Regions from separate parts of the Streptomyces sp. NPDC031274 genome, predicted to be linked through region 1. Evidence: riboswitches for the same ligand, from Rfam matches in the RefSeq annotation. Region 1 holds a riboswitch; the other holds the start of a gene.
What was found. Region 1 has a riboswitch for glycine ahead of gcvT (glycine cleavage system aminomethyltransferase GcvT). Riboswitches for the same ligand answer to the same signal wherever they lie in the genome.
Positions count from the first base shown of each region.

Region 1 (14,493 bases):
TCGGCAGCAGCTCACGGAAGAGGATGTGCCGTTGACCGCCGCCGAGGCTGCGGGCCGCTTCCACGTACTCGCGTTCGCGCAGCGAGAGGGTCTGGCCTCGGACGATGCGCCCGACGTAGGGCCAGCCGAAGAAGCCGATCACCAGGATCAGTACCGCGATGCGGACGCCGCTGCCGGTGAGCCCGAGCAGGTCGTCGGGGAGCACCGAGACCAGGGAGATCACGAAGAGCAGCTGCGGGAAGGCGAGCAGCACGTCCATGACCCGGCTGATCAGCGCGTCGATCCAGCCGCCGAAGTAACCGGCGATGATGCCGAAGAAGGTGCCGAGCGCCACGGCCACCACGGCGGCCAGGAAGGCCACCAGGAGGGAGATACGGGCGCCGTAGACGATCCGGCTGAAGACGTCGCGGCCCTTGTTCGGCTCGACCCCGAAGAGGAAGTCCCAACTCATGCCGCCGAACGCACCCTTGGGCAGGTTCGTGAGGTCTTCGAGCTCTTCCTGGTGGAACTCGTTGGGCGGGTGGCCCAGCAGGGAGACGATCAGAGGCGCGAAGACGGCGACAAAGACCAGGACGAGCACGGTGATGCCGCCGGCCAGCGCGACCTTGTCCCGCTTCAGGCGGTTCCAGGCGATCTGCTTGAGGGACCGCCCCTCGACCTTCTTCACCCCTGCATCAGCTGCGGGAGCGACGTCCGCCGTCGGGTCCGCGTCCGCAGGTGTGTCATGCAATGGTGCCGTCATCGTGGCAGGGACCCCTCTCAACCGGTGGTGACCGGCCCGCACTTGCCGCTGTAGCGACGTGATCTGTCCGTCGTACACGGGGGCGAAGCGCCCCACTTGCGGGAGTCTTCATCGGGGTTGCGATCTGTTACCAGCCTTGACGGGGAATGGATGCTCAACCGTGATGCTGTTTGAGGTGTTCCGTTATCCGGACGCACGTGAACGAGGGGCGAACACGGGGCAGTTGGGTGGCAACGGGCCACGGGGGCTTAAAGGGCCCCTCCACCACCAGAACGGACATTGTGGCTGTCGGGGCAGGTATACGAGGCGCGGTGGCCGGTTCAGGGCGTCTTCAGCGCCGCGTCGGTGCGCATTCCGCACCGGATCCACACCGCGTCTGCACCGATTCAGTACCGCTTCGGTACCGCTTCAGTACTGCGCGGGGTATCCGTATCCGCCTGCGGGCGCCGGGGCCGGCTGGGCCTCGCGGTCGTAGAACGGCCTGGCGTTGGCGCGCAGCCACAGGGCGACCGGGTCGTACCCGTCGGACATCGCGACCGTCGAGACGGGCAGCCCTTCGGGGACGGCGGCGATCGACTGCTGCATCATCGTGCGCACCCCGTCCACCGACGACGGGGACGTGTCGTACACATCGAGGCCGATGGCCAGATACGGCGCACCGAGCGCGGGCTGCACCCAGGCGCGGCGCAGCGAGCGGACCGCGGGGGTGCGGTGGGCGTTCTGGGTGAGCAGGGCGTAGAACTGCGGGATCTCGATGGCGGGCTCGGTGAGCCTGAGCGGGCCCGCGGGCAGCAGGTCGAGGCCGGAGGCGATGCGCCGCAGGTCGAGCCAGGGGATGCCGACGCCGCCGCCGGGGGCGTGCGGGTTGAGCCAGAGGCCGTAGTGGTCGGGGTAGAGGGTGCGGGCGATGTCGATGCCGCTGACGACCTCGTACGAACGGTTCCAGCCACTCGCGGAGAGCTCCTGGGCGGAGGTCACGCACGGTGCGTAACCGAGGCCTTCGACCTCCATGTTCCCGTACTGCGCGTCGGGGGATCCGGCCTGGCCGTGCCAGAGCAGCATCCACACCTGGTCGGCGGCGAGCGCCCGCAGGAGCGCCTCGTAGGCGTCATACCGCCCTGGCGTCACCTGGCGCAGCATGTGCTCGACCTGCCCGGCAGCAGCCGTGCCCGACGCACTCACCCTTAACCGCCCCTTCGCGATGACCCGCTGACCCGCAGAGCCACTGACCCGCTGAGCCTGGAACCTGATGAACCTGGAACCCGATGAACCTGATGAACCTGCCGTGACCTGAGCCGAGCTGATCGGTGGCCCCGGGCCGAAACGGCAGGGCCGTGCCCCGCCCGGGCCATGAAACCAGCTTAAGCGGCGATCCTGACACCGACTTGACGTACGGCACCCTCACACACGTACCTGCACATGTCCTTACACATGTCCGTGCTCGTGCCCCGGTGTCTGACCGAAGAAGGGCCGAACCCGCTCGCGCATCCAGTCACCGACCGGGTCCTGGGCGACGTCGAGCAGCACCAGGTTCACCGGCCAGACCACCGGGGCATGGCCGAGAGCCCGGCCCACGGCCTCCATCGGCAGGTCGCGCGCGTTGCCCTCCCAGGAGGTCAGTTCGACGCCGACGAACAGCGTGGGCTCCTCGCCCTCGACGCTCGCCAGGCAGCGACGGGCGCTCAGGACGACCCCGGTGGCCTCGAACTCACGGGCGGCGGCGGACAGGAAGTCCACCGGGTCCTGCTGCCAGTCCGGTTCGAAGAGCCGTACGCGGCCGCCGGTCGCGGGGCCGTCCAGCGGGGTGCGTCCGGCCCGGCAGAGTTCGGCGACGGCGGGCGGCGGCAGCGGGACCCCGACCGTGCCGTCCGGGTTGACCGCGATGCCCATCTGCGGGGGAAGCCCGCGCGCGAACTCCACGGCGGGCGCCACGGTGCAGCCCATCCGGCCGCCGGTGACCTGCTGGAACTGCTGCTCGGAGCTGAAGACGGGGACGAAGGCCTGGCCGTCGATCTCCAGCGTGGGCAGGTCGAGAGTGCCGCTGTCGGGACCGCCCCCGCTCGGCAGCGGGACCCAGACGTGGCTGCGGCCGAGCACCTCGACGATGCGGGCCCCCGCGGACGTCCGGGGCGCCCCCGGCGTGCCGAGCGATGCCGCGAGCACCTCTTCGAGTTCGTTGCCCGGCCATCCTCCGTACGGATGTGCGTGCGCCTGCGCCGGAATATCCATCTGTCCAACCCCTGACCTGTCCCGCTCTGCCTGCGGCACGACCCTAACGCGGCGGGCGGCTCAGCCTCCGAAGCCGATCCCGCGCAGGATGCTCGCGGCTGCCCGGTCGAGCAGGATCGCGGAGCCGCAGCCGCGCGGCAGATCGCCCCGCTCGGCGGCGCCGACCAGGCGGCCGACGGTCCTGCGGTGCCGCGCGAAGGCGTACCGCGACACGCCGCGCCCGCGCGCGAGCTGCCCCTCTATGGCGGTGTCCGGCGGCACGTCGAGCAGCAGCAGGTGCAGCGTCGTGCCGCGCCGCACCGCCTCGCGGGCCAGCCAGCTGCGCACCCATGTCTGGGTGCCGCAGTCGTGCACCACGATCCCCTCGCCGGAGCGCAGGGCGGCGCGCAGCCCCGCGTAGTGCGCGAGGCGGACCAGGGGGCGGTAGACGGCGTACGGCAGCAGGGCCGGCATGCGCAGGGCCCAGCGGTCGCGGGTGTCCTGCGAGTCGATGCGCGGGCCCGCGACCGCTCTGCGCATCAGCGTGGACTTGCCGCTGCCCGGAAGGCCGGAGACGACGATCAGGTCGCCCGCGCCGAACGTGAGGCGGTGCGGGCTGCGGCCGGACCGCTGCCTCAGGTCGCGGACGACGACCGCGGGCAGGGCGCCGCAGCTCTCCCTGGTGGGGGCGGCGGCCTGTTTGGGCAGGGCCACCCCCGTGTTGGTCGCGTAGACACTGGTCCTGCGCACCGTGATCGGCCTCCCCTAGCGGTCACGTAACTGCTTACCGCAGCTTCCCCGGCAAGTGTAAAGAGAAGGTAATGCGGCACAACAGCGCCCGGGGCCCGGGGTGTACCCGGAATAGCACAGCTGGACTGGCACTGCCCCGTGACGGAGGCCCGTGCAATGATGTGCCCGCAAACTCCATACAGGCCGCTTGAATCCGCGCGGGAGAGTTCCCGGTCGCCGTCGCAGGACGCACCGGGGCGCCGAAGGAGCAAGTCCCTCCCTTGAATCTCTCAGGCCCCGTACCGCGCGGGCGAGGCACATCTGAAAAGCGGGTCGCTCCGGCGGCTCCACCCAAGGTGCAAGTCATGACCCCCTGATACAGACGTATGACATATACGGACGGGTCGTGGTGAACCTCTCAGGTTCCGATGACAGATGGGGAGGATCGACCTCGCCCGTCATGCCCTGGGAGTTCCCGTATGAGTACCGTCCCCCGTCTCACCGCCCTGGATGCCGTGCATCGCGCGCTCGGCGCGACCATGACCGACTTCGCGGGCTGGGACATGCCGCTGCGCTACGGCAGCGAGCGCGACGAGCACATCGCCGTCCGCACCAAGGCCGGTCTCTTCGACCTCTCCCACATGGGCGAGATCACGGTCACAGGACCGCAGGCCGTGGACTTCCTGAACTTCGCGCTCGTCGGCAACATCGGCTCCATCGGTGTCGGCCGCGCCCGCTACACGATGATCTGTGCCGAGGACGGCGGGATCCTGGACGACCTGATCGTCTACCGTCTGGGCGAGGCCGACGCCCCTGAGTACATGGTCGTCGCCAACGCCTCGAACGCGCAGACCGTGCTCGACGCGCTCACCGCCCGCGCCGACGGCTTCGACGCCGAGGTCCGCGACGACCGCGACGCGTACGCGCTGCTCGCCGTCCAGGGTCCCGAGTCCCCCGGCATCCTGAAGTCGCTCACGGACGCGGACCTGGAAGGGCTGAAGTACTACGCGGGCCTGCCGGGCACGGTCGCGGGCGTGCCCGCCCTCATCGCCCGCACCGGCTACACCGGCGAGGACGGCTTCGAGCTCTTCGTCTCGCCCGGCGACGCCGAGAAGCTCTGGAACGCGCTCATGCAGGCCGGCGAGCACGTCGGCCTGGTCCCGGCCGGGCTCTCCTGCCGCGACACGCTCCGTCTGGAGGCGGGCATGCCGCTGTACGGGCACGAGCTGACCGCGGAGCTGACTCCCTTCGACGCGGGCCTGGGCCGGGTCGTGAAGTTCGAGAAGACCTCGCAGTCCGACACCTTCGTGGGGCGCGCGGCGCTCGCGGCCGCCGCCGAGCGCGCCGAGACCGCTCCCCCGCGCAAGCTCGTGGGTCTGGTCGCCGAAGGCCGCCGCGTCCCGCGCGCGGGCTTCTCCGTGGTCGCCGACGGCAAGGTCATCGGCGAGGTCACCTCCGGGGCGCCGTCCCCGACGCTGGGCAAGCCGATCGCCATCGCGTACGTCGACGTGGCGCACGCGGCCCCCGGAACCGCCGGGGTCGGCGTCGACATCCGGGGCACGCACGAGCCGTACGAGGTCGTGGCGCTGCCCTTCTACAAGCGCCAGAAGTGACGCTTCCGCCACTGTTCCGTCTCTGTGGTAAGCCGGAAGTGACCCCACGCACATCAGTCCCGTTCCGCAGCACCCACCCGCGTACAGGAGAATTCAGGTCATGAGCAACCCCCAGCAGCTGCGTTACAGCAAGGAGCACGAGTGGCTTTCGGCCACCGAGGACGGTGTGGCGACGATCGGCATCACGGAGTTCGCGGCCAACGCGCTCGGTGACGTCGTCTACGCCCAGCTCCCTGAGGTCGGCGAGACCGTGACCGCGGGCGAGACCTGCGGCGAGCTCGAGTCGACGAAGTCCGTCAGCGACCTGTACTCCCCCGTGACCGGCGAGGTCACCGAGGCGAACCAGGACGTCGTGGACGACCCGTCGCTGGTGAATTCCGCTCCGTTCGAGGGCGGCTGGCTGTTCAAGGTACGGATCTCGGAGGAGCCGAAGGACCTGCTCTCCGCGGCCGAATACACCGAGCTCGCAGGCAACTAAAGACCCTTAGGGACCACCTGATGTCGCTTCTCAACACCCCTCTCCACGAGCTGGACCCGGACGTCGCCGCCGCCGTCGACGCCGAGCTCCACCGTCAGCAGTCCACCCTGGAAATGATCGCCTCGGAGAACTTCGCTCCGGTCGCCGTCATGGAGGCCCAGGGCACGGTCCTCACCAACAAGTACGCCGAGGGCTACCCCGGCCGCCGCTACTACGGCGGCTGCGAGCACGTCGACGTCACCGAGCAGATCGCGATCGACCGGCTCAAGGACCTGTTCGGCGCCGAGTACGCCAACGTCCAGCCGCACTCCGGTGCCTCCGCCAACCAGGCCGCCCTCTTCGCCATCGCCAAGCCCGGCGACACGATCCTCGGCCTCGACCTGGCACACGGCGGCCACCTCACCCACGGCATGCGCCTGAACTTCTCCGGCAAGCAGTTCAACGTGGTCCCGTACCACGTCGACGAGGCCGGTCTGGTTGACATGGCCGAGGTCGAGCGCCTGGCCAAGGAGAGCAGCCCGAAGGTGATCATCGCGGGCTGGTCCGCCTACCCGCGTCAGCTCGACTTCGCCGAGTTCCGCCGGATCGCCGACGAGGTCGGCGCGTACCTGTGGGTCGACATGGCGCACTTCGCCGGGCTCGTCGCCGCGGGCCTTCACCCCAACCCGGTGCCGTTCGCGGACGTGGTCACCTCCACCACGCACAAGACGCTCGGCGGCCCGCGCGGCGGCATCATCCTGGCCCGCAGCAAGGAGTTCGCGAAGAAGCTGAACTCCGCGGTCTTCCCCGGCTTCCAGGGCGGCCCCCTGGAGCACGTGATCGCGGCCAAGGCCGTCTCCTTCAAGGTCGCGGCCTCCGAGGAGTTCAAGGAGCGCCAGCAGCGCACCCTGGACGGCGCCCGCATCCTGGCCGAGCGCCTGGTGCGGGACGACGCGAAGGCCGTCGGTGTCGACGTCCTGTCCGGCGGCACGGACGTGCACCTGGTCCTGGTGGACCTGCGCAACTCCGAGCTCGACGGCCAGCAGGCCGAGGACCGCCTCCACGAGGTCGGCATCACGGTCAACCGCAACGCGGTCCCGAACGACCCGCGCCCCCCGATGGTCACCTCGGGCCTGCGGATCGGTACGCCCGCGCTCGCGACCCGTGGCTTCCAGGAGGACGACTTCCGTGAGGTCGCCGACATCATCGCCGAGGCGCTGAAGCCGGGCGACGTCGACACGGAGTCGCTCAAGGCCCGCGTCTCCGCCTTGGCGGAAAAGCACCCGCTGTACCCCAACCTGTAGCAGTTTCGTACGCTTTCCTTCGTACGAATCTTCGGGGCACCACGCACACTGGATGTGAACACAGTGAGCGCGGTGCCCCGGTTCATGCCCCGGTTCCACGCCCCGGCTCACGCCCTGCTCTCTGCACCACCCCGGCAGACAACGGCGTCTACCAACCACCATTGGAGTTTCTCGTGGCCCTCTCGGTCTTCGACCTGTTCTCGGTCGGCATCGGCCCGTCCAGCTCCCACACGGTCGGCCCCATGCGCGCCGCACGCATCTTCGCGAGCCGCCTCAAGAACGAGGGCCTGATGGCCCACACCACCGCCATACGGGCCGAGCTCTACGGCTCGCTCGGCGCGACGGGCCACGGCCACGGCACCCCGAAGGCGGTCCTGCTCGGCCTGGAGGGCGAGTCCCCGCGCTCGGTCGACGTCGAGTTCGCCGACGAGCGCGTCGAGCAGATCAAGAGCGCCGGCCGCATCAACCTCCTCGGCATGCACGAGATCGACTTCGCCTTCGACGACGATCTGGTCCTGCACCGCCGCAAGGCCCTGCCGTACCACGCCAACGGCATGACGATCTTCGCGTACGACCGTGAGGGCGCCCCCGTCCTGGAGAAGACGTACTACTCCGTGGGCGGCGGCTTCGTGGTCGACGACGACGCCGTCGCGGGCGACAACCCGATCGTGCCGGACGACACCGTCCTCAAGCACCCCTTCCGCACCGGCGACGAGCTGCTCCGCCTCGCCGAGGAGACCGGCCTCTCCATCTCCGCGCTGATGCTGCAGAACGAGAAGGCGTGGCGCACCGAGGAGGAGATCCGCGCGGGTCTGCTCGACATCTGGGGCGTCATGCAGTCCTGCGTCTCGCGCGGCATGTCCCGCGAGGGCATCCTGCCGGGCGGCCTCAAGGTCCGCCGCCGCGCGGCCAACTCCGCACGCCAGCTGCGCGCCGAGGGCGACCCGCTGGCCCGCTCCATGGAGTGGATCACGCTCTACGCGATGGCGGTGAACGAGGAGAACGCGGCGGGCGGCCGGGTCGTGACCGCCCCGACGAACGGCGCCGCGGGCATCATCCCGGCCGTCCTGCACTACTACATGAACTTCGTGCCCGGGGCCGACGAGGACGGCGTCGTCCGCTTCCTGCTGGCCGCCGGAGCGATCGGCATGCTGTTCAAGGAGAACGCCTCGATCTCCGGCGCCGAGGTCGGCTGCCAGGGCGAGGTCGGCTCCGCCTGCTCGATGGCGGCGGGCGCCCTCGCCGAGGTGCTCGGCGGCAGCCCCGAGCAGGTCGAGAACGCGGCCGAGATCGGCATGGAGCACAACCTCGGCCTGACCTGCGACCCGGTCGGCGGGCTCGTCCAGATCCCGTGCATCGAGCGCAACGGCATGGCGGCGGTGAAGGCCGTGACCGCGGCGAAGATGGCGATGCGCGGCGACGGCAGCCACAAGGTGTCCCTCGACAAGGTCATCAAGACCATGAAGGACACCGGGGCCGACATGAGCGTGAAGTACAAGGAGACGGCGCGGGGCGGGCTCGCGGTGAACATCATCGAGTGCTGAGCCCGCGTCCCGGTCGTCACCCGGACGGCGGATACCCTGAGCCCCGTCAGTAGTGCACCAAGAAGGGGTGGATCCGGTGGCGGACATCGAGGAAGCGCGCAGGACGTTCGAGCAGTTCGACGCGGACGGCGACGGCTTCATCACAGCGGCGGAGTGGAAGTCGGCCATGGCCAAGATGGGGGACTTCTACGTCACCGAGACGGTGGCCGAGGCCGTGATCGGCACGAAGGACACCGACAAGGACAAGCGTCTCTCCTTCGACGAGTTCTGGGCGAGCCTGAACAAGAAGTAGTGGTGGTCCGTACGAGGGGCCCGGCGCGTGAGAGAGCGCCGGGCCCCTCGTACGTACTCGCCGCGCGTACTCAGCGGGCGCGCCGCGCCGCCCGCACGCTCCACCGCCCCTCCGTGCGCTCCAACCGCACCGGGTGGTCGAAGCACTTGCTGATCTGGTCGCTGGTCAGTACGTCGTCCACGGCGCCGGAGGCGAGTGCGCGGCCGTCGCGCAGCAGCAGCGCGTGCGTGGTGCCTGCCGGGAGCTCCTCCAGGTGGTGCGTGACCAGGACAGTGGCGAGCTCGGGGTGGCTCTCGCGCAGGGTGTCCAGGCTGTCGAGGAGGCGTTCGCGGCCCGCGAGATCGAGCCCGGTGGCCGGTTCGTCGAGCAGGACGAGCCGCGGTCTGGGCATCAGCGAGCGCGCGATCAGGGTCCGTCCGCGCTCGCCCTGGGAGAGCGTGGGCCAGCGCGCGTCCGTGCGGTGCGCGAGCCCGAGCATGGCGATCAGGCGATCGGCCTGCTCCTCCTGCTCGGGTGTGGGGCTCCACCGGGGCAGCAGCTCCACGCTGTTGGTGAGCCCGGTCAGGACGACGTCGCGCACCCGCAAGGGCGAGCGGAGTGGATGACGCGGGTTCACATGGCCCACGTAGGAACGGAGCTCGCGCAGGTCGACGCTGCCCAGGCGGCGGCCGAGCACCTCGACCGTGCCGCGCGTCGGGTGGGTCACGGCGCCGCAGAGGCTGAGCAGGGTCGACTTGCCCGCGCCGTTCGCGCCGAGCAGCGCCCAGTGTTCGCCGGGGCGCACGGTGAGGGTGACCTCGTCGAGGATGGGCCGGTCGTCGCGGACGACGGTGACGTTGTCCGCGTGCAGCACGGGGGTCATCGGGCGGCCCCCGCCCGGTTCACCGCGGCGAGCACGGCCTGCACGGACGCGGTCAGGACCGAGGTGTCCAGGCCCGCGCCCCAGCGGACGACACCGCCCACCGCGCACTCCGCGTAGGCGACCGCCTCGCTGCCGCCGCCCGCCCCGGTGGCGTGTTCGGAGTAGTCGAGGATGTCGACGGTGATCCCGGCGGCGGCGAGCGCCGCGACGAACGCGGAGAGCGGACCGTTGCCCGTTCCTTCGAAGTCCCCGGTTCTGGAGCCGACTTGGAGGGTGCAGGTGAAGCGGTGGGTGCCGTCCGGGGCACGGTCGGTGGTCCAGGAGCTCAGCGCCGCATACGCGCCGTCGCCCTGCCCCGGCGCGACATAGGTCGCGTGGAAGAGCTCGTACAGCTCCTTCGCGCTCGCCTCCTGACCGCTGTCGTCGGTGGCCTCCTGCACCGCCCGCGAGAAGTCGGGCCGCATGCGCTGCGGCAGGTCGATGCCGTGCCGGGTCCGCAGCAGGTACGCCATTCCGCCCTTGCCCGACTGGGAGTTGACGCGGATGACGGCTTCGTAGGTGCGGCCGATGTCCGCGGGATCGATCGGCAGGTACGGCACCTCCCAGGGCGCATCGCTCTCCGGCACCTCCAACTCGGCGGCGCGGCGGGCGTGGTGGGCGAGACCCTTGCTGATGGCGTCCTGGTGGGTGCCGGAGAAGGCGGTGTGGACGAGGTCGCCCGCGTAGGGGTGGCGGGGGTGCACGGGCAGCCGGTTGCAGTGCTCGACGACCTCGCGCACGGCGTCGATGTCGGAGAAGTCGACCATGGGGTCGACGCCCTGGGCGTACAGATTCAGGGCGAGGGTCACCAGGTCCACGTTGCCGGTGCGCTCGCCGTTGCCGAAGAGGCATCCCTCGACGCGCTGGGCCCCGGCCAGGACGGCGAGTTCGGCGCAGGCGACTCCGGTGCCGCGGTCGTTGTGGGGGTGGACGGAGAGGATGACGGACGCGCGCCGGGTGAGGTTACGGTGCAGGTACTCGATCTGATCGGCGTACACGTTCGGGGTCGCGATCTCGACGGTCGCCGGGAGGTTGTGGGTGACGGGACGGTCGGGGCTCGCGTCCCACAACTCGGTGAGGCCGTCGCAGACTTCGAGTACGTAGTCGGGCTCGGTGAGGTTGAAGGTCTCCGGCGAGAACTGGAACCGGATGTCCGCCCCCGGCCGCGCGTCGGCCAGGCGGGCCATGTGGGCGGCGGCTTCCGTGACGACGTCCCGCACCTGCGCACGCGACCGCCCCAGCACCACGTCACGCCAGGTGGGCGAGGTGGGGATGTAGAGGTGTACGACGGCGCGGGGCAGTCCCTCGATCGACTCGAAGGTGCGGTCGATGAGTTCGGGCTTGGCAGGCGTGAAGACGACGATGCTGACGTCACCGGGGATCCCGCCGCTCGCGCTCAGCGCGGCGAGGTCGCGTACGAAGTCGAAGTCGGCGCGGCTGGCGGACGGATAGCCGACCTCGATCTCCTTGAACCCCATCGAGACGAGCAGGTCGAAGAAGCGCCGCTTGCGCCCGGTGTCCATCGGCTCGGCGAGCGCCTGATTGCCGTCGCGCAGGTCGACGGGGACCCAGAGGGGGGCGTGCTCGATGCGGGCGCTCGGCCAACCGCGTTCCTGGGCGGCGGGGACGTCGACCCGGTCCTGGTAGGGGCGGTAGCGATGGTGCGGCATGGGGCTGGGGCGCTGGGGGTTCCACGGGTACACGGGGGATTCCACGGTGGATGTCACGGTGGCCTCTCGGCTCGGTCGGTGAACTGGCCGACCGGCAGCACGGCACCCCGCGGCGGGGTGCCGGTCGCTTCAGGCCCCGCCGCGGCAGCCGAGAAGGAGGAGACCGCAGAAGATCACGGCGCTACACTAGCCACACCTCAGCTCCTCAGACAAGTACTCCTCAGACAAGTGGGTCGCCCAGCGCTCCCCCGCCCTCTCTCCCTGAAAGGTCCCCGGATGCCGCCGCTCGGCTCCCTACGCCCCAGCCCCCTGGTCGAACAGGCCACCGAGCGCCTGCGCGAGCAGATCGCCGGCGGCCACTGGCCCATCGGCAGCAAGCTCCCCGGCGAGACGACCCTCGCCAAGGAACTCGGCATCGGCCGCTCCACGGTCCGTGAGGCCCTGCGCGCACTCGCAGGGGCAGGCCTCGTACAGCCACGCCAGGGCGCAGGCGTCTTCGTCATCGCGACGGAACCGGTCGCGGACTGGCCGACGCGGCTGCGGCGGGCGGCGGTGTCGGATGTCTACGAGGTGCGGATGCTGGTGGAGGTGCAGGCCGCGCGCCTTGCCGCGCTGCGGCGCACCGACGAGGACGTCACGGCGATGCGCGCCGCACTCGAAGGCCGCAGGGCCGCGGCTTCGGGCAGCGACGCGGCCTTCGTCGACGCCGACATCGCCCTGCACGCGGCGGTCGTGGCGGCGGCTCGCAACCCCGTACTGACGGACCTCTTCGCGGAGTTCGCCCCCGTACTGCGGGAGGGCCTGATCAACCTGCTCGACCTCGTCGACGTACGCACGAAGGAACCGAACCACGGGGACGCCGTCCACGCCGCGCTCGTACGGGCCGTCGAGGCAGGGGACGCGGAGGAGGCGGCGCGGGTGGCACAGGCGGAACTCCAGGACACGCTGGGGCGGTTGCTGTCCCGCGACCAGGACGCGTATCGAGCAGTGATCGACCCGCCTGCCGCACAAGCCGGTGGGGCCGCCCGCGGCGACTCGCGTGAGATCATCCGTCCATGAGCAGCGACCTGGAAGTAAGCCTGGAAGTGAGCGCTCTGGCGATCAATGTCACGATCCCGCAGGAGCTCCGCTGGACGGACACTCGGCGCGGCGAAGAGTTCACCCTGAGCACCCTCAACGTCCGGCTCCTCCCGGACGGGCACCTCGCCACGAAGGCCTACGGCCGACCAGTCGCCGGTGGCCGGGGCGCCTACGTCTCGTTCCCCGTCCCCGACAGGCCCGAACTCGCGGCCCTGATCGCCGACGCCGCCAGCCGCGCCGGGGCACTGTGGGCCGCGCATCGGGGTCTCGGCTGAGGTTGGTTCGGCTTGAAGGGCGGTCGAGTACGGCGGCGTCGATGCCGGGCGTGATCAGCCGGTCCCGGTCCCGGTCCCGGTCCCGATCCCGATCTCGTAGCGCAGGCGCCCGCGGTGGGCGGGCATGGTCATCAGGTCGACCTGGATCGGGAGGTTCCGGCCGTCCAGGGTGACCCGGGCCAGCCGGAGCACAGGCTCGTCCGTCCCCAACCTCAGGTCCTCTCGCTCCTCGGCGCTCGGCACGTCGGCGGTGACATCCTCGCGGACCCGCACGCCGACGTGCCCGAGCTCGGCAAGCAGCGTGACGGCGCCGCCGGGAATCTTCGCCGTGCCCGCGAGGCGGGTTCCCCGGGCGATGCGAGCGGGGTAGTACGTGTCGGTCAACTCGCATGGTTCGCCGTCCAGTTGGATCACTCGACGACGTACGATCACGGGCTCGCCCTCGGGCACCGAGAACAGTTCGGCCACCTCGGGCGGGGCAGGGACCTCACCGGCGCGCACGATGCGCTGGGTTCCCTTGCGCCCCTGAGCCGCGGCCTCGGCCCCCCAGACGTCAGGGCTCCCGTTCCCGGGTGGCGCCAGGTACGGCATCGATGTGCTCGTCCAGTCACCGCTGCCCCTCATGGCGCCCTCCCGTATGCCGCTCACCCTGCCGCTGTGCTCACGCGTCCCCGGATCGTAGGCGACTCACTCGCGCCGGGGCGGCGGACGACGGCCCGCATCGCCGCCTCGCCCCTCACCGTCATACCGGTCCTCGCCGTCCACACGGCGATGGCGCCGCCCGTCCTCCCCGAACTCCGGGCCTCCGTCAGCCACCCGGGCATCGACGGATTCCGCGAACTGCTCGTCCTGCTGCTGCGGGCCGTGCAGGACGGGCGCCCGAACCGTGCTCAGCCGCGCTCGTCGCCGGGCTCGGGCTTCATGCCCTTCTGATCGACGACAGCACGCTCCAGGATCGCGCTGCTGCCGCTGAGCTCCTCGGGGTTGCCCCCCTTGCCGGGCTTGCCACCCGGCTTGTGGTTCTTCGTCATGTAGCCGCGCGAGCCGAGATATTCGAAGGACTTCTTGTCGAAGATCCACACCTCGCGCGTCGCCCACGACGACTCGTCGAGGGTGATGCCGATTCCGTGGCGACCCGCCGCGTCCACCGCGTCGGGCACCTCGGTCACACCGGGGAGCTTCGCGACGACCTTGTAGAACGCCGCGGCATTCTCCGGCGGCATGATCGTCGATTCGAGCAGGTCACCGATCTTGTCGAAGACGGCCTGTGCCTTCGTCTCCTCCCCTTCGATCACGTCCGTCTCGGCATACAGCTTCTTCAGCAGGGCGTCGGGGTCGGTGGGCAGCGAGGCGAGCCAGTTGTACGTGGGCCGCTCCGACCCCTCCGGGATGGCTCCGGAGTCATCGGAACCGTCCACGACGGACGTTTCGATGGGGACGTCCTGGCCGGGCATCGACGCGCCCTTTCCGCTCTCCCGGATCATGCCGATGTTCGTGACGGGAGCGGGGTCCTGCGACATCCAGGACTCCTGCTTGTACGGAGCACCGAGCTTCACCTTGGCGTTGAGCTCGCCCTCGTTGCCCTGGAGCAGGCTGCGGATGTAGACGAACTGGCTCGCCTTCACCCGCCGGGTGTCGGCCTTCAGGGAAGCGGTGGCGATCCGGTCGAGAGTGACGG
Region 1 is NZ_JBVIHP010000005.1:313,646-328,138, forward strand. It holds gene ACZ5CR_RS11535 (ABC transporter permease) at 1-742, opposite strand, end outside; gene ACZ5CR_RS11540 (enhanced serine sensitivity protein SseB C-terminal domain-containing protein) at 1,151-1,924, opposite strand; gene ACZ5CR_RS11545 (enhanced serine sensitivity protein SseB) at 2,168-2,971, opposite strand; gene ACZ5CR_RS11550 (AAA family ATPase) at 3,032-3,706, opposite strand; glycine riboswitch at 3,889-3,994, shown strand; gene gcvT (glycine cleavage system aminomethyltransferase GcvT) at 4,159-5,292, shown strand; gene gcvH (glycine cleavage system protein GcvH) at 5,393-5,770, shown strand; gene glyA (serine hydroxymethyltransferase) at 5,791-7,053, shown strand; gene ACZ5CR_RS11570 (L-serine ammonia-lyase) at 7,227-8,597, shown strand; gene ACZ5CR_RS11575 (EF-hand domain-containing protein) at 8,674-8,889, shown strand; gene ACZ5CR_RS11580 (ABC transporter ATP-binding protein) at 8,960-9,751, opposite strand; gene leuA (2-isopropylmalate synthase) at 9,748-11,460, opposite strand; gene ACZ5CR_RS11590 (FadR/GntR family transcriptional regulator) at 11,737-12,519, shown strand; gene ACZ5CR_RS11595 (hypothetical protein) at 12,516-12,815, shown strand; gene ACZ5CR_RS11600 (GntR family transcriptional regulator) at 12,870-13,439, opposite strand; gene ACZ5CR_RS11605 (hypothetical protein) at 13,473-13,748, shown strand; gene ACZ5CR_RS11610 (CU044_5270 family protein) at 13,706-14,493, opposite strand, start outside.

Region 2 (14,493 bases), on a different contig from region 1:
TGCCTGTGGCCAATAGGCCCATCATGGAGCATGTGCTGAGGCTGCTCAAGAGGCATGGGCTCACCGAGACCGTAGTAACAGTCCAGTTCTTGGCCTCCCTGGTCAAGAACTACTTCGGCGATGGTGAAGAGCTCGGGATGGAGCTCACCTATGCCAATGAGGAGAAGCCACTCGGCACTGCCGGGAGTGTGAAGAACGCTGAGGAGGCATTGAAGGACGATGCGTTCCTCGTTATTTCCGGTGATGCGCTGACTGATTTCGATCTCACCGAGCTGATCAATTTCCACAAGGAGAAGGGTGCGCTCGTCACCGTCTGTCTGACGCGCGTTCCCAATCCGCTGGAATTCGGCATCACCATCGTGGACGAAGAAGGAAAGGTCGAACGCTTCCTGGAGAAGCCGACCTGGGGGCAGGTCTTCTCCGACACGGTGAACACGGGCATCTACGTCATGGAGCCCGAGGTCTTCGACTATGTCGACGCCGATGTGTCGGTCGACTGGTCCGGCGATGTCTTTCCCCAGCTCATGAAGGAAGGCAAGCCCGTCTACGGGTACATCGCCGAGGGCTACTGGGAGGACGTCGGTACGCACGAGAGCTACGTCAAGGCCCAGGCCGACGTGCTTGAGCGCAAGGTCGACGTCGAGCTCGACGGCTTTGAGATCTCGCCGGGTGTGTGGGTCGCCGAAGGCGCCGAGGTGCACCCCGACGCCACGCTGCGCGGGCCGCTCTACATCGGTGACTACGCGAAGGTCGAGGCCGACGCCGAGATTCGTGAGCACACGGTCGTGGGCTCCAACGTGGTGGTCAAGACCGGGGCGTTCCTGCACAAGGCCGTCGTGCACGACAACGTCTACATCGGCCAGCACAGCAACCTGCGGGGCTGTGTCATCGGGCGGAACACCGACATCATGCGGGCCTCCCGCATCGAGGACGGTGCCGTCATCGGTGACGAGTGCCTCGTCGGTGAGGAATCGATTATTCAGGGCAATGTCCGGGTCTACCCGTTCAAGACGATCGAGGCCGGCGCATTCGTCAACACGTCCGTCATCTGGGAGTCCCGGGGCCAGGCCCATCTCTTCGGTGCGCGTGGGGTCTCCGGAATCCTGAATGTGGAGATCACGCCGGAGCTCGCGGTGCGGCTCGCGGGGGCGTACGCCACGACCCTCAAGAAGGGCTCGACCGTCACCACGGCCCGTGACCATTCGCGAGGCGCGCGGGCGCTGAAGCGAGCGGTCATCTCGGCCTTGCAGGCCAGCGCCATCGACGTACGCGACCTGGAGAACGTACCGCTGCCGGTGGCGCGGCAGCAGACGGCCAGGGGCAGTGCCGGCGGGATCATGATCCGGACGACGGCGGGGGCACCTGACTCCGTCGACATCATGTTCTTCGACGCGCGCGGGGCCGACCTGTCGCAGGGGAGTCAGCGGAAGCTGGACCGGGTGTACGCGCGCCAGGAGTACCGGCGGGCCTTTCCCGGGGAGATCGGGGATCTGCACTTCCCCTCCAGCGTCTTCGACTCCTACACGGGTTCGCTGCTGCGCAACGTCGACACCACAGGTGTGGCCGAGTCGGACCTGAAGGTGGTCGTCGACGCGTCCAACGGAAGTGCGGGCCTCGTGCTGCCGAGCCTGCTCGGCCGCCTCGGCGTCGACGCGCTGACCATCAACCCCGGCCTGGACGAGTCGCGTCCGACCGAGACCCGTGAAGCGCGCAGGTCGGGTCTTGTACGGCTCGGCGAGATCGTGGCGTCTTCGCGTGCCGACTTCGGTGTGCGGTTCGACCCCGTGGGCGAGCGGCTTTCGCTCGTCGACGAGAAGGGGCGGATCATCGAGGACGACCGCGCGCTTCTCGTCATGCTCGATCTGGTCGCCGCGGAACGCCGCAGCGGGCGGGTCGCGCTGCCGGTGACGACGACGCGCATCGGCGAGCAGGTGGCCGCGTACCACGGCACGCAGGTCGACTGGACGACCACGTCGCCCGACGATCTGACGCGTGTGGGGCGCGACGAGTCGACCATCTTCGGCGGAGACGGCCGCGGTGGATTCATCGTTCCCGAGTTCAGCAGCGTCTTCGACGGTACGGCCGCCTTCGTGCGGCTCATCGGTCTCGTCGCGCGGACGCAGCTCACGCTGAGCCAGATCGACGCACGTATCCCGCGCGCCCACGTACTGCGGCGTGACCTCGCGACACCCTGGGCGGTCAAGGGGCTCGTGATGCGCACGGTCGTGGAGGCGGCGGGGGAGCGGTCGGTGGACACGACCGACGGTGTCCGTGTCGTGGAGACCGACGGGCGGTGGGTGTTGGTGCTGCCCGACCCCGCGGAGGCCGTCACTCATCTGTGGGCCGAGGGTCCCGACGACGCGTCCGCTCAGGCGTTGCTCGACGAGTGGTCCGCCGTGGTGGACAGCGCCGGTCGCTGACCGGTCGCAAGGGCCGGACGGCGCCTCTCAGAGGTGCCGTCCGGCACGCCGGTGGGGCCATTCGGAGGTAGGGCCCACGACGTGCGACGATGTGCGGCATGCCGCAGCAGCCCCCCACCCGGAGCACCCCCTCGCGCCCCCGGCGCCCGGACGCTTCCATGTCGCTGCTGAACACCGTGATGGACCACAGCCTCGACGAGGGCTACGCCGAGGCTGCGGCGCGTAAGAAGGCGAAAGGTGCTGGTGGAGTGCCGCGTCCGCTGCGCGCGAAGCTCGGCCTTGCCCTCGGACTCGTGCTCGCGGCTCTGGTGGTGACCGTGGGTGCCGCGCAGGCGCGGATAGCTGCTCCGGTGGTCGCCAAGGAGCGCGCGGAGCTCATCGACCGGATCGAGTCGGCGACCTCGGACGCCGACGAGCTCGAAGAGGGCGTCGAGACGCTCCGCGACGACGTGGGCGAACGGCAGCGCGAGGCACTGAAGAAACACGGTGGCAGCCAGGGCGAGTTGGTGTCCCTGCTCTCCGGTGCCACCAAGGTCCATGGGCGGGGTGTGAAGCTCGTGGTGGACGATGCCAAGGAAGCCGACTCGGGTGGGGGCGGGCCGCGCGAGAGTGCGGGATTCTCCGACACCGGACGGGTGCGTGACCGCGACATGCAGCGGGTCGTCAACGGCCTGTGGCAGTCGGGCGCGGAGGCGATCGCCATCAATGACCAGCGGCTGACGGCGTTGTCGGCGATCAGGGCCGCGGGAGACGCGATACTGGTCGACAACAAGCCGCTGGTGCCGCCGTATACGGTGCTTGCCGTGGGTGACGGTCAGCGCTTGAGCACGCGATTCCAGAACAGTCGCGACGGTCAGTATCTGCATGCTCTGCAGGAGAACTTCGATGTCCGGACCAGCATTTCCGTCCATGAGGACGTCCGGCTGCCGGCAGCGCCGAGTGTGACCGTACGTACAGCAGAGCCGAAGGCAGGAAAGGGCACATCGTGATCGCCGTACTGGGCCTCGTCGTGGGAGTCGTGGCTGGATTGTTGGTCCGGCCCGAGGTTCCGGCGATGGTCGAGCCGTACCTTCCGATCGCCGTGGTGGCGGCGCTGGACGCGGTGTTCGGAGGCCTGCGCGCGATGCTCGACGGGATCTTCGACGACAAGGTCTTCGTGGTCTCGTTCCTCTCGAACGTGGTCGTGGCCGCCCTGATCGTTTTCCTGGGCGACAAGTTGGGCGTGGGCGCCCAGCTCTCCACCGGTGTCGTGGTGGTCCTCGGTATCCGGATCTTCTCCAACGCCGCCGCCATCCGCCGACACATCTTCAGGGCGTGACGCGTATGGGTACGGACGAGACGCCCGGCGGAGACAACCGGGGCAGGGAGCTTCCCGCCGAGGTGCACAGTCCGCAGGCGGAGCCCGTGGAGGGCGCGGCGCCCGTGCGGAGCGAGCCGCAGGACCAGCAGCAGGACGACGAGCGGGCGCCTTCGCTCCGCGGCCGTCAGCGGCTGAAGGAGGGGCTGTGGCCCCCTCGCGTCACGCGTCCCCAACTCATCGTCGCCCTGCTTCTGTTCGTGCTGGGGCTCGGCCTCGCCATCCAGGTGCGCTCCAACAACGACAGCAGTGCGCTCCGTGGCGCACGTCAAGAAGATCTCGTACGCATTCTCGATGAACTGGATGACCGTACACAGCGTCTGGAAGGTGAGAAGCAGCGTCTGGAGGATCAGCGCACCGGTCTTGAGAACAGCTCGGACCAGGCCGAGGAGGCCCGCAAGCAGACTGTCGAGAAAGAACGTCAACTCGGCATTCTCGCGGGCACCGTGGCAGCGCAGGGTCCTGGCATCACGCTGACCATCGATGACAAGAAGGGTTCGGTTGAGGCGGACATGCTGCTCGACGCCATTCAGGAGCTGCGCGCCGCGGGTGCCGAGGCCATCCAGATCAATGACGTACGCGTAGTGGCCAACACCTATCTGTCGGATACGGACAGTGGCGGTGTCAGGGTGGACGGCCGCAAGGTCGGCAAGCCCTACCGGTTCAAGGTGATCGGCAAGCCTCAGGACCTGGAGCCGGCGCTGAACATCCCAGGTGGCGTGGTGCAGACTCTGGAGAAGGAGCAGGCCACCGTCACCGTGACGCGAGCGGAGAAGATCGTGGTGGACGCCTTGCGAGCGGCGAAGCGGCCTGACTACGCTCGGTCGTCGTCCCAGTGAGGCGGGGGTGCATGGGGGCCGCCGGTCGAGGGCATGAGGTTGCGGGGGGTCGGCGCACTGTAAGCGTGGTGCGTGGTGGAAACTGTTTGGTGGATGCGGACGTTGTGAGGATGTCTGTGCTGCCGATGTACGCCGGTGTGTGCAATCAGGGTTCGTCCTGCCCCACGGGCGGGTCTGTTTCGGTCAAGGGGAATCGCCCGTGAAGTTGTTTGCGAAGTTGTTCGGCAAGAGTGCACGTGAGGACAGCGGCAACCCCGCCACTGCCCGGCACCGTGCCACGCGCCATGGAGATGCCGAGGAGCAGGGCGGAGAGCGCCCGATGTTCCGCGACCAGGTCGGTGGGCCAGGCGGTGACAATTCGGGCGCGCAGGGCGCGTCGTCTGTTGACCCCGCCGGTGCGGGCCGCATAGGTTTCGGAGAACCGTCAACCTCAAGTACGGGTGGAGGGTTTACCCCCGATCCGTACGCATCGAATGCCCCCGCGGGGCAGCCGCGGCAGGAGGATCCGTCCATGGCCCTGGTGTGTACGAGGTGCGGGAACCGCAACGCGGAGGCGAGCCGGTTCTGCTCCAACTGCGGCGCGCCGCTGCGAGCCGGGGCCGCGCCGGAGCGTCCCTCCGAGACGACCTCCACCATCTCCATCTCGGGCCTGGAGGCCTACGACGCGGAGGTGACGGGGCAGACCGCCTCGCCCGCCCTCTCGCCGGAGGCCCAGGCCGCCGTTGACGCACTGCCGCTCGGCTCCGCGCTCCTCGTGGTGCGCAGGGGACCGAACTCGGGCAGCCGCTTCCTCCTGGACGGCGAGCTGACCACGGCGGGGCGTCACCCGCAGAGCGACATCTTCCTTGACGACGTGACCGTCTCGCGCCGCCACGTGGAGTTCCGTCGCCTCGGGGACGGTTCCTTCACCGTCGCCGACGTGGGCAGCCTCAACGGCACATACGTCAATCGGGAGCGCATCGACTCGGTCGCGCTGTCGAACGGCGACGAGGTGCAGATCGGCAAGTACCGACTGGTCTTCTACGCGAGCCAGCGGGGCATCGGTATCTGACCCGTAGGGAAGGTCCATGCTTCAAACACCGAGGGGCGGTGCCGGGAACGGCACCGCCGCCGAGGACCGTCGGCTGATGAGCATCGGCGCCGTGCTGAACGCGCTGCGTGACGAGTTTCCCGAGGTCACGATCTCCAAGATCCGTTTCCTGGAGTCGGAAGGGCTCATCGAGCCGGAGCGCACGCCGTCCGGTTACCGGAAATTCAGTCCCGAGGACGTCGAGCGGCTCGGTCACGTCCTGAGGATGCAGCGGGACCACTATCTGCCGCTCAAGGTCATCCGGGAGCACCTGGAGGCCCTGGAGCGCGGAGAACGGGCTCCACTGCCCTCTCTGGGGCAGCCACGCGAACCGGGTGACGCCTGGGGCGTGAGTGACGCCGAGGGGCCCACAGTGGCCCGTGTGGGCCGTGCCGAGCTGCTTGCCGCCGCGGAGATCGAGGCGGAGCAGCTCGCCGAGTGGGAGACGTACGGGCTCATCACACCTTTGCCGGACGGCGGTTATGACGCGGAGGCCGTCACGGTCGCCGCGCTCGTCGTCGAACTCGGGCGGTTCGGTATCGAACCGCGACATCTGCGCGCCATGAAATCGGCGGCCGAGCGCGAGGCCGGTCTCGTCGACCAGGTCGTGGCGCCGCTGCGCCGGCACCGTAACCCGCAGACCAGAGCCCATGCGGAAGCCCGTACGAAGGAGCTCGCGGGGCTGACCGGAAAGCTGCATTCTGCACTGGTCCAGACGGCGCTCGGGGTGCGGTTGCCCTGACTCAAGGGGTGCCCGACTACCCAAACCGGCCGGGCACGTCCTAGGGTTGCTGTGTGAACGAGCTCGACGTCGTAGGTGTCCGGGTGGAAATGCCCTCCAACCAACCGATCGTGCTCCTGCGTGAAGTGGGAGGCGATCGCTACCTCCCCATCTGGATCGGACCAGGGGAGGCGACCGCGATCGCCTTCGCACAGCAGGGGATGGCGCCCGCACGGCCGCTGACCCACGACCTGTTCAAGGACGTGCTGGAGGCGGTGGGACAGGAGCTCACCGAAGTGCGCATCACAGACCTCCGAGAAGGGGTCTTCTATGCGGAGCTGGTCTTCGCCAGCGGAGTCGAGGTGAGCGCCCGGCCGTCCGACGCCATAGCGCTGGCGCTGCGCACCGGAACGCCGATCTACGGCAGTGACGGTGTCCTCGACGACGCGGGCATCGCCATTCCGGACGAGCAGGAGGACGAAGTGGAGAAGTTCCGCGAGTTCCTCGACCAGATCTCGCCCGAGGATTTCGGTACCAACAGCCAGTAGTCCGTCGCTTCCGAATGGTCCCGGCGGACCATTCGGCTAGCCTTTCCCGGCCGTGCGGTACGGCAAACCACTCTTAGGGTGATTATCACTCGGCGTGCCGAGTGTGGCGATCGTTGACGAGCCCCTGGTGACTGCCTACCGTCGAGAAGGCAGGTCAAGGACGGAGGTCGGCGTGAGAAGCAGCGGCGACGATACGGCGATGGGCAGTCCGTATCCGCTTCACGGCAGCGCGGCCAGTCACTCTCCCAAAAGGCCGATGGCCGTACAGGGGAGCGTTCAGGGGAGCGGGGACGCCACGTCCGGACAGTCCGAACAGGAACAGATCGGTTACCGGGGCCCGACCGCGTGTGCGGCTGCCGGTATCACGTACCGACAGCTTGATTACTGGGCCCGTACGGGCCTCGTCGAGCCCAGTGTGCGGTCCGCGGGCGGGTCGGCGACCCAGCGGCTCTACAGCTTCCGGGACGTCGTCGTCCTGAAGATCGTGAAGCGGTTCCTCGACACAGGCGTGTCCCTGCAGAACATCCGGACCACGGTCCAGCATCTGCGCGACCGCGGTTTCGAGGACCTGGAGCGGATGACGCTCATGAGCGACGGCGCGACGGTGTACGAGTGCACGTCGCCCGACGAGGTCCACGATCTGCTCCAGGGCGGCCAGGGAGTCTTCGGGATCGCCGTGGGTGTCGTGGGGCGGGATGTGGACGCGGCACTTTCGCAGCTGCACGGCGAGCGGATCGACACCGGAGAGACGCTGCTGCGCCAGAACCCCGCCGACGAGCTCGCGAGGCGGCGCAACAAGGCCGTGTGAGACGGCCGTGACCGCCGGGGCTGGTTCGAGGGGCGGGGTGGCGTTCTCGGGGCGTTGTCAGTGGCGTAGGGCAGCATCAGGGGTGTGAGAACCGCGCCCACGATCCTGCATCTCGACATGGATGCCTTCTACGCGTCTGCCGAGCAGGCCGCGAAGCCGAGTCTGCGCGGGAAAGCCGTGGTGGTGGGCGGCCTCGGACCACGGGGTGTGGTGGCCACCGCCTCGTACGAAGCGCGCAAGTTCGGCGTGCACTCGGCGATGCCCATGGGGCAGGCGCGGCGCCTGGCGCCCAATGCCGCCTATCTGGTGCCGCGCTTCGGGCTCTACCGCGGGATCAGCGACCAGGTGATGTCGCTCCTTCGGGAGCTGTCACCGCTGGTGGAGCCGCTCAGTCTGGATGAGGCGTTCGTCGATCTGGAGGCGGGCGGCGTGGCCGACGACCAGGAGTCGGCCCTTGCCGTGGGCGAGCGGCTGCGCACGGACATCAAGGCGGTGACCGGGCTCGCGGGTTCGGTCGGGCTCGCCGCGTCCAAGATGCTGGCGAAGATCGCCTCGGAGGAGGCCAAGCCGGACGGTCTGCGGCTGATAGTGCCGGGCACCGAGCGGGAGCTGCTCGGGCCGATGTCGGTGCGGACCCTGCCCGGTGTCGGTCCTGCCACCGGGGACCACCTGCGGCGCGGTGGCATCACGACGGTGGGGGAGATCGCCGAGGCGGGTGAGGACGAGCTCGTACGGCTCCTCGGGAAGTCGCACGGGAGCGCGCTGTACGCGATGGCCCTTGCCCGGGACGAGCGGCCCGTGGTGGCGGAGCGGGAATCCAAGTCGGTCAGCGTCGAGGACACGTACGACGTGGACATCCATGACCGGGTACGGGTCAGGGGTGAGGTGGCGCGGCTGGCCGACCGGTGTGTGGAGCGGCTGCGGGCGGCAGGGCACTCGGGGCGGACCATCGTGTTGAAGGTGCGGCGGTTCGACTTCTCGACGCTGACGCGCTCCGAGACGCTGCGCGGGCCGACGGACGACCCCGGGGTGGTGCGGGAGGCCGCGGCGCGGCTCCTCGAGGCCGTGGACACCACCGGAGGCGTGCGGCTCCTCGGGGTGGGGGTCACGGGGCTTGCCGACTACACGCAGGAGGACCTCTTCGCACAGGCGCAGGCGGCCGAGGTGGCTGAGGCTGCCGAGGCGGCCGAGGCACTGGAGGCGGAGAGGGAGGCAGCGGGGGAGCCGGCCGGGGTGAGCGCGGCACAGGCCGTGGGCGACGCGGTGGAGGTGCCGGTCGTACCGCCGGTCGGACCCGTCGTGCCAGTGGTGCCGACCGAGCGGCGGTGGGCTGCCGGGCACGATGTGCGGCATGCCGAGTTCGGGCACGGATGGGTGCAGGGGAGCGGTCTGGGGCGGGTGACGGTCCGCTTCGAGACGCCGGAGTCGTCGGCGCCGGGACGGGTGCGGACGTTCAGGACGGATGATCCGGAGCTCGAGCCCGCGGAGCCCTTGCCGTTGGTGGCCGCTCCTGAGGAGCCGGGGCCGGAGCCGGAGTCGCAGTGACGCCGGTACGTGTGAGCCGCAGCGATACGCGTGAGTCGCCGGGGTGACCGATGAGGGTCAGGGCGCTTCCTGGCCCGCGATGGTGCCGAAGTCCTGGTCCGGTGGTGGCGGCGCCTGCGGGGGTGCGATGTCCAGGCCGTAGTGGTGGTAGAGCTGCAGTTCCTGTTCGGGGGAGAGATGGCGGCCCACGCCGAAATCGGGGGCGTCCTTGATCAGGGAGCGCTCGAAGGGGATGCGCAGGGTGCCGTCGCTCGTGAGCTCGCTGGGTTCCAGGGGCACGAACGCGTCCCTGCTGAACAGCCCCGTGCGTATGGCCGCCCACTCCGGGGCGCCGGTGGCGTCGTCGAGATAGACCTCGTCGATCGTGCCGATCTTGGCCCCGTTCCGGTCGAACGCCTTCCGGCCGATCAGGTTGCGCGGATCGATGTCGGTCTGCACGGGCCCTCCAACTGGTCGAGGCTTGTCGCAGTGGGGCACAACTCATCCTTGTTCGTTCGTATTCACTACGAAAGAGCACTTCGGGGCAGGCGGCCACTCGAGGGATCGGCCGCAGTCCTCGCTGGTAGGCTGGCGCGTGGCTGCTGATCCCGTGCGGGAGAGCTCTCCGGTGGAGACACCGGGGGCGCCGAAGGAGCAACTCCTCCCCGGAATCTCTCAGGCCCCTGTACCGCACGGACGAGGTCACTCTGGAAAGTAGGGCGGGCGTCGGGCGGGCACGTTCGAAACCCTTCCTCACCGACGGTGAAAGCCGGGACAGCTCCCTCACGGGGGCGCGGACCGGTGAAGCTCTCAGGTTGAGATGACAGAGGGGGAGGCCGTCCGGGTACCCGCGCCGTGGTGCCCCTCGCAGGTCGCGTCAGACCAGGAGGCCTCCGCAATGACCGCCACCCCTCGCATCCCGCTTTCCCAGCTCGAACAGGGCATTCCCTTCGAGCAGCGGCACATCGGCCCCGATGCGGAAGCACGGGCCAAGATGCTCGCGCAGGTCGGATACGGCTCGCTCGACGAGCTGACCACCGCCGCCGTACCGGATGTGATCAAGAACGCCGAGGCGCTGAACCTGCCCGGAGCGCGCACCGAGGCCGAGGTCCTGGCCGAGCTGCGCTCCCTCGCGGACCGTAACCAGGTTCTTGATTCCATGATCGGGCTTGGCTACTACGGGACCTTCACGCCGCCCGTGATCCTGCGGAACGTCATGGAGAACCCGGCCTGGTACACCGCGTACACGCCCTACCAGCCGGAGATCTCCCAGGGGCGCCTCGAGGCCCTGCTGAACTTCCAGACCGTCGTCGCCGAGCTGACCGGGCTGCCCACATCCGGTGCCTCGCTGCTCGACGAGGGGACCGCCGCCGCCGAGGCCATGGCCCTGTCGAGGCGCGTGGGCAAGGTCAAGGACGGCGTCTTCCTCGTCGACGCCGACACGCTGCCGCAGACCATCGCCGTCATCCGGACCCGTGCGGAGCCGACCGGCGTCGAGGTCGTCGTCGCCGATCTGAGCGAGGGCATCCCGGCCGAGGTCGCCGAGCGCGGTGTCGTCGGCGTACTGATCCAGTACCCGGGCGCCTCCGGTGCCGTACGGGACATAAAGCCCCTCGTCGAGCAGGCGCACGAGCTCGGTGCCATCGTCTCCGTCGCCGCCGACCTGCTTGCCCTGACGCTGCTCACCTCGCCCGGCGAGCTCGGCGCCGACATCGCCGTCGGCACGACGCAGCGCTTCGGTGTGCCGATGGGCTTCGGCGGCCCGCACGCCGGTTACATGGCGGTGCGCGAGAAGTTCGCGCGCAGCCTGCCGGGGCGGCTCGTGGGTGTCTCCGTCGACGCCGACGGCAACAAGGCCTACCGGCTCGCGCTGCAGACCCGTGAGCAGCACATCCGCCGCGAGAAGGCCACCAGCAACATCTGTACCGCTCAGGTGCTGCTCGCCGTGATGGCCGGAATGTACGCGGTCTACCACGGGCCCGAGGGCCTCAAGGCCATCGCGCGCCGTACGCACCGCTACGCGACCGTGCTCGCCGCGGGGCTCACCGCGGGCGGCGTCGAGGTCGTGCACGGCGCGTACTTCGACACCCTGACCGTGCGGGTGCCCGGCAGGGCCGAGGAGCTCGTCTCCGCGGCCCGCGAGGGCGGCGTCAACATCCACCAGATCGACGCCGACCACGTCTCCCTGGCCTGTGACGAGACCACCACGCGCAAGCAGCTCACCGCGATCTGGACCGCGTTCAAGGTCGAGGCCGACGTCGAGGCGCTCGACGCGGAGACCGAGGACACGCTTCCGGCCAGTCTGCTGCGCGAGGACGAGTACCTCACGCACCCCGTCTTCCACCAGTACCGCTCCGAGACCGCCATGCTGCGCTACCTGCGCAAGCTGGCCGATCGCGACTACGCGCTCGACCGCGGCATGATCCCGCTGGGCTCCTGCACCATGAAGCTCAACGCGACCACGGAGATGGAGCCGGTCACCTGGCCCGAGTTCGGGCAGCTGCACCCCTTCGCACCCGCCCAGCAGGCGCAGGGTTATCTGACGCTCATCCGTGAGCTGGAGGAGCGGCTCGCCGAGGTCACCGGGTACGACAAGGTCTCGCTGCAGCCCAACGCCGGTTCGCAGGGCGAGCTCGCCGGGCTGCTCGCCGTACGGGGCTACCACCGTGCCAACGGCGACGACCAGCGCACCGTCTGCCTCATCCCGTCCTCCGCGCACGGCACCAACGCCGCGAGCGCCGTGATGGCCGGCATGAAGGTCGTCGTCGTGAAGACCAGCGACGACGGCGAGATCGACATCGAGGATCTGCGCGCCAAGATCGAGAAGCACCGTGACGAGCTGTCCGTGCTCATGATCACCTACCCGTCGACGCACGGTGTGTTCGAGGAGCACGTCGCCGACATCTGCGCCTCCGTGCACGAGGCGGGCGGTCAGGTGTACGTCGACGGGGCGAACCTGAACGCCCTGGTGGGCCTCGCCCAGCCCGGCAAGTTCGGCGGCGACGTCTCACACCTGAATCTGCACAAGACCTTCTGCATCCCGCACGGCGGCGGTGGCCCCGGCGTCGGCCCGGTCGGAGTGCGCGAGCACCTCGCGCCGTACCTGCCCAACCACCCGCTCCAGCCCGCCGCCGGTCCCGAGACGGGCGTCGGACCGATCTCCGCCGCGCCGTGGGGCTCCGCCGGAATCCTGCCGATCTCCTGGGCGTACGTACGCCTCATGGGCGGCGAGGGCCTCAAGCGCGCCACGCAGGTCGCCGTGCTCTCCGCGAACTACATCGCCAAGCGCCTCGAGCCGCACTACCCGGTGCTCTACACCGGTCCCGGCGGCCTGGTCGCGCACGAGTGCATCATCGATCTGCGCCCGCTGAGCAAGGCGACCGGTGTCAGCGTCGACGACATCGCCAAGCGGCTCATCGACTACGGCTTCCACGCGCCGACCATGTCGTTCCCGGTCGCGGGGACGCTGATGATCGAGCCGACCGAGAGCGAGGACCTGGTCGAGATCGACCGGTTCTGCGAGGCGATGATCGCCATTCGCGCGGAGATCGAGAAGGTCGGCGGCGAGTGGACCGCCGAGGACAACCCGCTGCGGAACGCGCCGCACACCGCTGCTGCGCTCGGCGGTGAGTGGGAGCACGTGTACAGCCGCGAGGAGGCCGTCTTCCCGGCCGGTGTCGTGGCCGCGGACAAGTACTGGCCGCCGGTGCGCCGCATCGACCAGGCGTACGGCGACCGGAATCTGGTCTGCTCCTGCCCGCCGCTGGATGCGTACGAGGACTGATATCGCGTCCAGAACATGCGTGGGGGCCGGTCCGGAGGTTGTTGCTCCGGGTCGGCCCCTTTGTTGTCCGTGCCGTGGTGCTGCCGTGCTGATGCCGCGTCAGGCGGCGGTCATGATCTCGTCCGTGCCCAGTGGGCGGTGCGGGGCGATGATCTGTCCGTCCGGCAGCAACTCACCGGTGTCCTCGAAGAGGAGGACGCCGTTGCACAGCAGGCTCCAGCCCTGCTCCGGGTGGCTCGCCGTGAGGAGCGCGGCTTCCCGGTCTGCGGAGTCAGCTGTCGGGCAGGGTGGTTGATGCTGGCACATGGAAGGGTTCTTTCGCTGCGGTGTGATGGCTGTGACGTCTGCCTTGCGGCTCGATTCGGTGTTCATGGCCGCCCCCCGTTTAGTCGGTCCGATCCCAGTGTTGCCCTACGGACGTCAATCCGCAGGGATTTAGCGGCAGCGCTTCCTACTGCTTAATGACGTATCACCCGCCCGGACGGTTCAGCCCAACTGCACTGTCTTCTCGGGTGGTTCGGGGTGGTCATACCGGGCTAGTCCGTATGGGCCCAGGACGCGCCGAGCCCCGCGGCCGGGAACGGCGGCGGGGCACGGGACGTACGGCGAGATCAGGCGGGCGAGGTGAGCAGCGGTGCCGGGGTCATGCGGTGGGTGAGGACCTTGAGCAGCTCGGCGGCGCGGTGTGGGCGGTGCGCCGCGATGCCGGGAGGCGCGGGTGCGAGCGGAACGAGGATGTCGGAGGGCGCGAGGCCGCCGCTCGCGCCGTCCGCCGTGCAGTCGCCGTGCAGCCAGAGTGTGAGCATGTAGAGCTCGGGTATGGACAACAGTCGTGGTTGATAGGGCTTCTGCATCGCCTCGGCGTGGCGCAGGGCACGTTCGGTGGCCGCGATGTACGGGCCCTCGAAGAAGTGGGAGAAGGTCCATCCGTCAGGCGTCAGCATGGTGTCCGCCGCGGCGACGGCGCGCTCGCCGCAGCGGATCAGGAAACGCCACCCCGCGAGCCGGGTGGGCGAAGGGCTCGACGGGGTGATCCGGTCCAGGACGTGTACGGGCAAAGGGAGTTCGGGGCTCGCCGGTCCCTGGGCGGCGCGCAGGGACGGGGTGCGGGCTTCGTGTACGGCGGTGGGTGAACCGAGTGCCGCGAGGACGCTGCGCAGGGCGGGCGCGGGAGCCGGGGGGACTTGCAGCGGCATGATGGGTCGCCTCTCTCATTCGACAGGCACGGTGGAACGAGGACAGGTGCGGACGTCGCTGTCTGCTCCGGGGGCAGAGGGGGGCGGGGGCAGGGGACCGCGAGCGCCAACTCTCTGCCTCGTTCGCGAAGTTTATACGACACGTGTTCAGGCCGTGTTTCGGCTAACCGCACCCGATATTGCCCGCAAGGCGTTATCCGGTCGCTATTTTGCGGGCTTTAACCCGA
Region 2 is NZ_JBVIHP010000040.1:1,055-15,547, forward strand. It holds gene ACZ5CR_RS40575 (sugar phosphate nucleotidyltransferase) at 1-2,420, shown strand, start outside; gene ACZ5CR_RS40580 (DUF881 domain-containing protein) at 2,510-3,409, shown strand; gene ACZ5CR_RS40585 (small basic family protein) at 3,406-3,738, shown strand; gene ACZ5CR_RS40590 (DUF881 domain-containing protein) at 3,744-4,616, shown strand; gene ACZ5CR_RS40595 (FHA domain-containing protein) at 4,699-5,667, shown strand; gene ftsR (transcriptional regulator FtsR) at 5,684-6,427, shown strand; gene ACZ5CR_RS40605 (bifunctional nuclease family protein) at 6,481-6,954, shown strand; gene ACZ5CR_RS40610 (MerR family transcriptional regulator) at 7,127-7,762, shown strand; partial or broken gene ACZ5CR_RS40615 (DNA polymerase IV) at 7,847-9,449, shown strand; gene ACZ5CR_RS40620 (PRC-barrel domain-containing protein) at 9,365-9,745, opposite strand; glycine riboswitch at 9,890-9,987, shown strand; gene gcvP (aminomethyl-transferring glycine dehydrogenase) at 10,185-13,070, shown strand; gene ACZ5CR_RS40630 (DUF5999 family protein) at 13,170-13,376, opposite strand; gene ACZ5CR_RS40635 (hypothetical protein) at 13,682-14,266, opposite strand.
Region 2: another riboswitch for glycine. It lies ahead of gcvP (aminomethyl-transferring glycine dehydrogenase); the one in region 1 lies ahead of gcvT (glycine cleavage system aminomethyltransferase GcvT).